Regions from separate parts of the Streptomyces sp. NPDC051064 genome, predicted to be linked through region 2. Evidence: riboswitches for the same ligand, from Rfam matches in the RefSeq annotation. Region 2 holds a riboswitch; each other region holds the start of a gene.
What was found. Region 2 has a riboswitch for cobalamin ahead of ACIBCU_RS00300 (cobalamin biosynthesis protein). Riboswitches for the same ligand answer to the same signal wherever they lie in the genome.

Region 1: linked by a shared signal. The riboswitch ahead of ACIBCU_RS30100 (ABC transporter substrate-binding protein) and the one ahead of ACIBCU_RS00300 (cobalamin biosynthesis protein) in region 2 are both predicted to bind cobalamin.
Region 3: linked by a shared signal. The riboswitch ahead of ACIBCU_RS33085 (energy-coupling factor ABC transporter permease) and the one ahead of ACIBCU_RS00300 (cobalamin biosynthesis protein) in region 2 are both predicted to bind cobalamin.

Annotation. Positions count from the first base shown of each region.
Region 1 is NZ_JBITFK010000009.1:279,928-283,192, forward strand. It holds gene ACIBCU_RS30095 (FecCD family ABC transporter permease) at 1-555, opposite strand, end outside; gene ACIBCU_RS30100 (ABC transporter substrate-binding protein) at 552-1,625, opposite strand; cobalamin riboswitch at 1,655-1,842, opposite strand; gene ACIBCU_RS30105 (hypothetical protein) at 1,925-2,095, opposite strand; gene ACIBCU_RS30110 (acyl-CoA dehydrogenase) at 2,092-3,265, opposite strand, start outside.
Region 2 is NZ_JBITFK010000001.1:52,369-55,633, reverse strand. It holds gene ACIBCU_RS00305 (cobyric acid synthase) at 1-1,178, opposite strand, end outside; gene ACIBCU_RS00300 (cobalamin biosynthesis protein) at 1,175-2,119, opposite strand; cobalamin riboswitch at 2,248-2,377, opposite strand; gene ACIBCU_RS00295 (hypothetical protein) at 2,529-2,753, opposite strand; gene ACIBCU_RS00290 (inorganic phosphate transporter) at 2,766-3,265, opposite strand, start outside.
Region 3 is NZ_JBITFK010000011.1:140,256-143,520, forward strand. It holds gene cbiQ (cobalt ECF transporter T component CbiQ) at 1-106, opposite strand, end outside; gene ACIBCU_RS33080 (energy-coupling factor ABC transporter substrate-binding protein) at 112-468, opposite strand; gene ACIBCU_RS33085 (energy-coupling factor ABC transporter permease) at 465-1,175, opposite strand; cobalamin riboswitch at 1,205-1,410, opposite strand; gene ACIBCU_RS33090 (methyltransferase domain-containing protein) at 1,730-2,533, opposite strand; gene ACIBCU_RS33095 (ABC transporter permease) at 2,656-3,265, opposite strand, start outside.

The DNA of each region.
Region 1 (3,265 bases), on a different contig from region 2:
CTGCATGGCGGCGACCCCGGAGAGGACGACCCGGTCGGTGGATCCGCCGAGGGTGTGGCTGAGCAGCAGGACGAGGGCGAACGAGCACAGTGCCCCGACGAACGCACCGCCGGAGACCGACACCGCTCCCCCGCCGACACCCAGGACGACGACCACGACCGCCCCGGTGGACGCCCCGGAGGAGACGCCGAGGACGAAGGGGTCCGCCAGCGGGTTGCGCAGCAGCGACTGCATCACGGTGCCGCACACCGCGAGCCCGGCCCCGCACACCGCGGCGAGCAGGGTGCGGGGCATGCGCAGGTTCCAGATGATGCCGTCCCGGATCGGGGTCAGCCGCCCGTCTCCCAGGCCGAGGTGCGAGGCCACCGCGGACCAGACGTCCGGGACGGAGATACGGGCGGGTCCGATCGTGACGGCGACCGCGACGGACAGGACGAGCAGGGCGACCCCGGCGCTCCACAGGACGCCGTCGCGCAGGACCCGGACTCCGGGGGCCGTCCGGACCGCGGGCGGCTGCTCCACCCGTACGTCCGGGGCGCGTTCGCTCCTCGTCACCCCGCGAGCCCGAACGAGCGCAGCCCGGCGGCGACGCGCTCCACGCCCTCCACGGTCCGGATGGTCGGATTCATCGCCTGGCCGCTCAGCAGGACGTACCGCTTGTGCCGGACGGCGTCCATGTTCTTCGTGGCGGGGTTGGACTCCAGGAACTCGATCTTCTTCGCTGCGCTCTCGGCCGTCTGCGACTTCCGGGTCAGGTCCCCGATGACCAGCACGTCGGGGTTCCGGTCGGCGACCGTCTCCCAGTTGACCTGGGGCCATTCCTCGTGCGTGTCGTCGAAGACGTTCTCCGCGCCGAGCTCCTCGGTGATGATGCCGGGGGCGCCGCAGCACCCGGCCAGGTACGGGGCCTCGGAGTTGGCGAACCAGTAGAGCATCGTGGTGCCGGACGCGTCGATGTCCGCGGTCGCCCTCTCGATGCGGCCACGGAGGCTCTTCACCAGCTTCTCGCCCCGTTCCGGGACGCCGAACACCTTGGCCAGGTCGCGTACTTCGCCGTAGACGCGGTCCATGGTCAGGGGCTTGGAGCGTGAGCCGTCGCTGCTGCCGGTGTTGTCCTTGCCCGCGCAGTCGGAGGGTGCGAGGTACGTCGGTACGCCGAGCTCCTCGAACTGGTCGCGGGACGCCACCCCGCCTTTGCCGAGGGTGGACTCGAACGAGGCGCTGACGAAGTCGGGTTCCTCGGCGAGGACCTTCTCGGAGGAGGGCTGGTTCTCGGCGAGGCGCTTCACCGTGGATTCGTCCTTCTCCAGGCCCTTCATCACCGGGTCCGTCCAGGTCGCGGTGGCGGCCAGCCTGTCGGCGAGGCCCAGGGAGAGCAGGATCTCCGTCGATCCCTGGTTGAGGGAGACGGCGTGACGCGGTGCCGCGTCGACGGTCACCGTACGGCCGCAGTTCTTGAGCGTCACGGGAAAGCCGTCGCCGGCGGCGTCCCGTGCTGCGCCGTCGGGAGTGTTCCCGCCTCCGCCGCAGGCGGTCAGAAACACAAGTCCCGCGATGAGCAGGGCTGTTCGGCGTACGGTGCTGGCTATGAGCGGCACGGAGTCCTCGGCATTCTCTGGGCTCATGCGCGGAGCCCGTACGGAGTTCCGCTCCCGGTGCGGAAGCGGTTGCCAGCAGGTCTTCGGACTCGGGTTCGTCCGGACGAGGCGCCTTCCCGGTGCACCCGAGGGTGTTCCAGTGGCTGTGGCCCCGCCCGTCCCCCTCACCGCTGCGCGTCAGCTCCGGATTCTCACCGGATTCCCTGACTCCACGTGGAGTGTGACTGGCGCCTGCAAGCTATCACGCGGCGCGCCGGCGGCCTCGGGGGCCGTAGCCGGTACGGCGGGGGCTTCTCCCCCTCCGTACCGGCCGGCCGTCGCGCGGGTCAGCGCTTGGGGTGAACCGATTCGCCGCCATCGGCCTGCGGCTTCCCGCCGCGGCGGGCGAGCACGGACGTGGTGCCCCAGTAGGCGAGCAGGACGGTGCGCAGTCCCAGGATCTCCAGGTGCTCGCCCAGGCGGCAGCGGACGGCCCGCCCCTTGCCTCCGGCGCTCATCGGGCGTCCGCCGGGCGGGTGTTCCACGGGCCCCCGGGGTCGTCGTACGCGTCCGCGTAGCCGGGTCCGGCGATCGGCCAGTCGGCGAGCAGTTCCTCGGGCAGCGCGAAGGAGTCGGCCAGCTCCGGGGCGTGCGCGGCGACGGCCGTGAGGAGCTCCTCGACGGCCTCGGGCAGGGCGTCCACCTGAGCGGCGCTCAGGAGGCCGGCGGCCAGCAGGTCACCGCTGTTGCGGGACACCCATTCGAGGGCGAACAGCCGCTCCAGGTCCCCGAGCCGGTCCCTGGCCGCCCCCTCGGGCAGCGTCGCGCGGGCCTCGGCGTAGGCCTCGGCGGCCTGCCGGTACGCGTAGGCCTCGACCCCGCGCATTGCGGGACCCGAGGCCGCGTTCCACCGGCCGAGGGTGTCGGCGTCGGGTGCCCGCAGCGCGCGGGCCCTGGCCCGGGCGAACCAGATGTCCTGGACCGAGGCGAGGAGCCGGCCCAGGAAGTACGGGTCGGCGAGGTCACCGGGGTGCGGGGCCCGGTCCGGGGCGTCGTCACCGCCGGGCTCGGCGGCCAACAGCATGTCGGCCGCCGCCTTGGCGTACAGGGCGATGTTGTCGCCCTCCGCGGTGATGGCCCCCTCCACGCCCGTGACGAGTTCGGTCATGCCGTTGTTCTCCAGCAGCGCCTGCGCGCCGCAGCGTTCACGGCTCTCGACGATGACGTCGCGGGCCCGCCAGGTGATCCACGCCTTGGCGACATCGACCAGACGTACCGCGTCCGTCCGGGCGTCCTCGTCCGTACAGGCTTCCCAGCGTTCCTGCGCCCTGCGGTACAGCAGGCTCATGGCGAAGACCATGGCCATGGCCGAGGCGAGCGGTCCGTGGTGCGTCCGGTGGGCGTTCACCGGCACCGGTGGGGCGCCCCGTGAGCCGGAGATCATCCGGTGGCCGCCGTAGCGTACGGCGACGGCCAGGGTCGCGCGGGCCGAGCCCGCCGCGCAGGCGCTCATGGAGATCCGGCCGGGGGTGACCCGCCCGATCGAGGTGAGGAAGCGCCGCCGCCTGTCCCCCCGTCCCGTTCTGAACTCCCCTGGCGCGTCGCCCTCCTCGGCTGATCCCAGCAGGGCGTCCCGTGCCACGAAGAGCCGGTCGAACGAGGTCAGGCAGTGGTCCACCGGGCTGCCC
Region 2 (3,265 bases):
TCCACCGGCTCCCCGAGCGCCGACCCGACGGGCCGCCCCAGGACCTTCTCCCGGCCGAAACGGACGCGTACGGGCAGCAGCCCGAGCCCCTCGACCAGTCCGGCCCGCGACTCCACGTCGTCCTCGATCCGCTCACCCAGCACCTGGAACCCGCCGCAGATGCCCAGCACCGGGCGGCCCTCCGCAGCCCGCCGCAGCAGGGCGTCGGCCAGCCCCCGCTCGCGCAGCCACGCCAGCGCCTTCACGGTGCCCCGCGTCCCGGGCACGATCACGAGGTCCGCGTCGACGAGCTCCTCCGCCCGGTCCACGAACCGCACCACCACACCCGGCTCGGCCGCCAGCGCGTCCACATCGGTGAAGTTCGACATCAGCGGCACCGCGCACACCGCGACCCGCAGCACGTCCTCGCCGTGCGGCGGCGCCACGACCGACTCCCGCACGGTGCCGCGCATCGAGACGCGCAGCCCGTCCTCCTCGTCGATGCCCAGCCCGTGGGCGTACGGCAGCACCCCGTACGTCCGCCGCCCCGTGAGCCCGAGCAGCATGTCGAGACCGGGCTCCAGCAGCGACACGTCACCGCGGAACTTGTTGACGAGGTATCCCGCGACCAGCGACTGGTCCTCGGGGCTCAGCAGCGCCGTCGTGCCGAAGAACGAGGCGAACACACCGCCCCGGTCGATGTCGCCGACCACCAGCACCGGAAAGCGCGCGGCCCGGGCGATGCCCATGTTCACGATGTCCGTCCGCCGCAGATTGATCTCGGCAGGACTGCCCGCCCCCTCGCAGATCACGGCGTCATACGTGCCCCGCAGCTGCTCCAGACAGTCCACGACCGTCCCCAGCAGCGCCTCCTGGCGACCGCCGTGGTAGCCGCGCGCACTCATCTCGCCGACCGGCTTCCCCATCAGGACGACCTGGCTCGACCGGTCGCCGCCGGGCTTGAGCAGCACCGGGTTCATCAGCGCGGACGGCTCCACCCGGGCGGCCTGCGCCTGCATCGCCTGGGCGCGGCCGATCTCCGCCCCCTCCCGGGTGACGAACGAGTTCAGCGACATGTTCTGCGCCTTGAACGGCGCGACCTTCACCCCCCGGCGCACCAGCCACCGGCAGATCCCTGCCGTGACGACGCTCTTGCCCGCGTCCGAGGTGGTCCCCGCGACCAGCAGCCCGCCGCTCATCCGACTCTCCGTCCCATGGCCAGCCGCCCCGCCGCGCACACGGCGAGGGCCAGCACACTCACCCGGCGCGACAGCCGCACCGCGCGTTCGATGTCCGTGACCCGCACATCCCGGCCGGCCTCGCCGTTGAGCACCGGCCGGTGCTCGACCCGCCCGCCGTACGCGAGGGTGCCGCCGAGCCGTACGCCCAGCGCCCCCGCGAACGAGGCCTCCACCGGGCCCGCGTTGGGGCTGGGATGCCTGCCCGCGTCCGCCCGCCAGGCCCGGACCGCCTCGCGCGGGCGCCCCCCGGCGGCCACGGCGAGCACGGCGGTGAGCCGGGCCCCGGGCCAGCCGGCGGCGTCGTCGAGCCGGGCCGACGCCCAGCCGTAGCGCCGGTAGCGGGGCGACTTGTGCCCGACCATGGCGTCGAGCGTGTTGACGGCCCGGAAGGCCACCAGCCCGGGCACTCCTCCGAGCGCGCCCCACACGAGGGCTCCCACGACGGCGTCGGAGGTGTTCTCGGCGACGGACTCCACCACGGCGCGGGCGATCTGCTGCCCGTCCAGCGACTGCGGGTCGCGGCCGCACAGATGCGGCAGCCGCTCCCGGGCCAGCTCGATGTCCCCGGCGGCCAGCGCCCCGCCGATGGCGCGGGCCTCGCGCCCCAGCGAGGTGCCCCCGACGACGGACCAGGTGGCGGCCGCGGTCAGCGCCACGGCGGCGGCGGGACGGTTCCGGGCGGCACGCGCGGCCAGGACGGCGGCGCCCGTGGCGCCCCCGGCACAGACGAGCGTGTGCAGGACGCCCCAGCCGCGGTGGTCGCGCCACAGGCGGCGCTCGGCGCCCGCCGCTGCACGCCCGAAGGCGGCGACGGGGTGGCCACGCCGGGGATCACCGAACAGCAGGTCGCCGATCAGGCCGGCGGCGGCTCCGTACGCGAAGATGCGGTCGGCTCGCACCGCTCAGCCGGCCGTCGCGCCTCGGAGGACCTTCGTGACGGGGGGTGAAGCGACCGACGCAGGGCAGCCAGACATGGCGTATGTCCTCACTCAGGGTCCGCGCCCTGGTTCGACGTGACCGGCGACGAGAGTCTCCTGGCTTCCGGATCCGCAGTTCCTCCGGCCTTCCAGCCCGCGGTGGCGGGCCGTGACTTCCGTGTGGAGGCTGCTCCCCGGTGACAGTGGCGGGACCGCGCCGGATTCGCACCGGCTTCCTCTCCTGTCGCCGTAAATGGCTCCGGCAGTCCACCATGCCCCGTGAACGCCCGTCAACCTGCCGTTGACCTGCGAGGCTTCAATGTGCTCAGACGCACACCGGGCCGGACACACGTGGTGTGTCCGGCCCGGGCGGGAGTCCGCGTGGGAGCGGTCAGGCGACGATCAGATAGATCCCGTACGCGACCGCCGCCGCGCACAGCCCGAAGCAGGCGTACGCGCCGGTGCGCACCAGGCCGTTGGCACCGCCGCCGCCCTGCGCGGCCGACGTCTGCCTGGCCATGCCCGTGATGCCGAGGGTGAAGAGGCCGACCAGTGCGACGGTGACCACGAGGCTGACGCCGAAGACGGACGCGAGAGCTGCCCAGTCGATGTTCATGCGGATTCGTCCTTACACCGTGGCCGGGTCGGCCGGGGTTCCGGCCGTCGTGGCCGGGGCCGAGATGGTGGTCTTGAGCTCCGGTACGACGGCACCGGCGGGCGGCGGGCTGACCGCGGAGACGGCGGTGGTGACGACGCCCGCGGGCTCGGCCTCCGCGTTCACGTTGGTGTGGTCGACCGGCTTGCGGCGCGACAGCAGCCAGATGGCTCCGGAGCCCGCGACGAGGAGGACGGCGACCACCCCGACGCCCCAGGGCCCCTGCTTGGTCAGGAACTCGGCGCCCGCGCCCATCAGACCGGCGGCCGGCAGGGTCAGGCCCCAGGCGACGAACATCCGGGTGGCGGTGGACCAGCGGACCACGCCTCCCTTGCGTCCGAGACCCGCGCCCATGACGGCACCGGAGCAGGACTGCGTGGTGGAGAGGGAGAAGCCGAGGTGCGAGGAGGCCAGGATGACCGTGGCCGCGCTCGTCTGGGCCGCGAAGCCCTGCGGCGGACGCAGGTCGGTGA
Region 3 (3,265 bases), on a different contig from region 2:
GCAGCGAGATCGCCAGAATGGTGAGTCCCAGACCGAGTACGGCTTTGTCCACGGGATGGCGGCGGCGCCAGCGACTGCTGTGCGCCGCCGCGTCGATCGGCAGCACGAGTCTCAGTCCCCCCGGGCCGCGGGTTCCCCGGCGCCGGAGCCGTCCTGCTGCACGCTCGCGCGCAGCTCGCCCTGGCGGCGCCCGCGTCGCAGACCGAAGTAGTAGGCGAGGACGCCCGCGCCCAACGCGGCCTGGAGGGCGAACAGCGCCGACTCGATCTCGCCGGACGGTGGTTCGTACAGCGGGGAGAACCAGGGTTCGTATGCGGGATCGATCTCGGTGATCGCCGTCTCGGCCTGGGCGTCGGAGCCTGTGAACGGCTCCTTCTCGTCGTCGCCGAGGCCGAGGGCCAGCGGCAGGACGGCCAGCGCGGCCACGACGAGCAGCAGAAGGGTGTTGATCTTCGTGTTCCTGTTCATCGGGCCACCGCCTCGGTCTCGGCCGTCCTGGTCCGGTCCCGCCTGCCGGCGAGGAACACACCGAGCCGGGTCAGATCTCCCTTGCTGGACTGCACGAGGAGCCGCATGACCAGAACGGTCAGGAGCCCCTCGCTCACCGCCAGTGGGATCTGGGTGACCGCGAAGATGGAGCCGAACTTGCCGAGCGCGCCCAGGAAGCCGGTGCTCGGGTCCGGGAAGGCGAGCGCCAGCTGCACGCTCGTGACGCAGTACGTCGACAGGTCGGCGACGAACGCGCCGAAGAACACCCCCACCATCAGCGGCACGTCGTACCGGCGCAGCAGCCTGTAGACCGCGTACCCCGCCCAGGGCCCCACGATCGCCATCGAGAAGACGTTGGCACCCAGCGTGGTCAGCCCGCCGTGGGCGAGCAGGAGCGCTTGGAACAGCAGGATGATGGTGCCCAGGACCGCCATGATCGGCGGACGGAACAGGATGGCCCCCAGCCCCGTGCCCGTGGGATGCGAGCAGCTCCCGGTCACGGAGGGGATCTTCAATGCGGAAAGAACGAACGTGAAGGCCCCGGAAGCCCCCAGAAGCAGCGTGCTCTCGGGGTTCTCCCGGACTTCACGCGTGAGTGACCGGACTCCGTGGACGACGAACGGCGCGGACGCGACACCCCAGGCGATCGCGTGCGCCGGAGGCAGAAAACCCTCGGCAATGTGCATGACTCAGCAGACCCTCTCCAGCACCTCGTGGATGGTTGAAGTGCCTTGGCCGGTCTCCTGGCTTACGGGTACCACCGCCCGAACTCCGCCTTCCCGGGTCACAAGGACCCAGTGGCTGCCCGCGAGGGCCGGAGCCGGACTTCCCGATCACAGTGGCGAGGGCCGCACCGGCATCACACCGATTTCCCGTTCACCAAGGCGTGGCGACAGTAGTGCCAGGTGGGGGACGATGACAAGCGGGCCTGAGGTCACCGAGGGCCGCCACCGGCCCTGCCGGGCGGGGCCCGGTGGTCTCCCGCGCCGACGGCCGCGACGGACGGCGCGGGGGATCGCGGCGGCAACCGTCACGGTCCTCCGGCCTCGCGTCGCTCGTGCGTGGGGGCCAGGCACTCCCGCACGACGGTGACGCCGTCCGGCTCCTGGCCGTCCGGGTGGTCGACCGTCAGCGTGTCGTACATGCGGATGAGGCGGGGCTGCGCAGCCTGCCCAGGAGTCCGGCCTGCTCGGCGGGTCGGCGTACACCGCGGACGACAGCCCGCGCCGGCGCGCGCCTTCTACGGGCGGCGCCCCCAGGCGGAGACCAAGGGGGCCGTCGCCAGGTCGAGTCGTCCGGTGGCGACGTTGGACAGGTGGCGGTCGATGTCCTCGTCGGTCGCGATCCCCGCCGCCACGAGCCGGCCACGGATCTGCCGGACCGTCGCTGCCTCGAGAACGGTGCAGGCCGGCGAGGTGATCGGGAAGTAGGCATCCGCCTGTACGTCGTCGAGGCCGCCTTCGCGCAGCAGCCGGGGCAGTGTCCGGCCGTACGTGAGATCGGCACCGCGTGCGGCCATGAGCTCACGGAACCCGGAGCGCAGACGGTTGGCGAGCCGCTGCTCGGGGCCCGACTCGTCCGGGCACAGCAGAGGCTGCAGCCCCGGATCGGCATCCTCCAGGAGCAGCACACCACCCGGTCGCAGCGCCTGGATCATGCGGCGCAGCGCCTCCGCGCGGTCGACGACGTGCACCAGGACCAGCCGGGCGTGCACGAGGTCGAAGCCACCCGGCGGCGGAGGGTCGGCGGCGACGTCATGGCGCATGACCTCGACGACTTCGGAGGCGGCTTCGCGTGCCCAGGACACGTCGATGTCGGTGCAGACCACCTGCCCCGTTGCTCCGACCCGCTCGGCAAGACCCGCGGGCACGGAGGGGCCGCCCGCCCCGACCTCCCAGCACCGCATGCCCCGGGTGATGCCGATCCGGTCGACGTGCCGGAACGTCACCGGATCGAACAGCTCGGACAGCGCACCGAATCGGATGCCTGCCTCCGACTGCTGGTTGTCCAGCAGATACCCGTGGTCCGTGCTGTGATCGGCCATGCCCTGCGCCACCGTCTCTCTCCGTCCGTACACGAAGTCCACCACGCGGCGCCCGCTCCCCGCCAACCGGTCCGGGCGTCCTCCGGACCGCGCGGTGAGCCCCCGGCCCCGGGGGCCACGGGTCACAGGAGCCGCTTGCGCCCCCAGAGGATGACGAAGGTGGCGACGGCGGCGGCGACGGCGAGCATGATGCCGGCTCCGAGCCACTGCATCGTCTGCATCTGGGAGACGGGGAGGTAGTCCATGGACCAGCCGATGACGTGCTTGGACTCCAGGCAGGCGGTGTGCGCCCGGTCGTTCTCCACCTGGTCGAGGCAGGTGGTCCAGTCCAGGCGGTCTCCGGAGCCGGTGAGGAAGTAGGTGCCCTGTCCCTGCTGCTCCGCCTGGACAGGCAGCTCCGGCCGTACCGCACCGGGCCCGACGCCCTTGTCGGTGCTGACCGACATGATGTGTCCCAGGCTCCGCCAGAGTTCGTCCCAGACGAACCCGATCGCCACGACGATGCCGAGCGTGACCACCATCGACACCAGCGTGCGGCGCAGGAGCAGGCCGACCGCCACGCCCACGGTGAACGTGAGCAGGGCGTAGGCCACCGGTACGACCCCCGTGACACTGAAGAAGGAGGTCCAGATGAGGGCGTCGGAAAGCCCCTTGAGCGGGTTCCACCACCAGGTGAGGACGGCGGTGAGCACGCCGGTCGACAGAGCGAGCATCGCGGCGGGAACGGCGAGT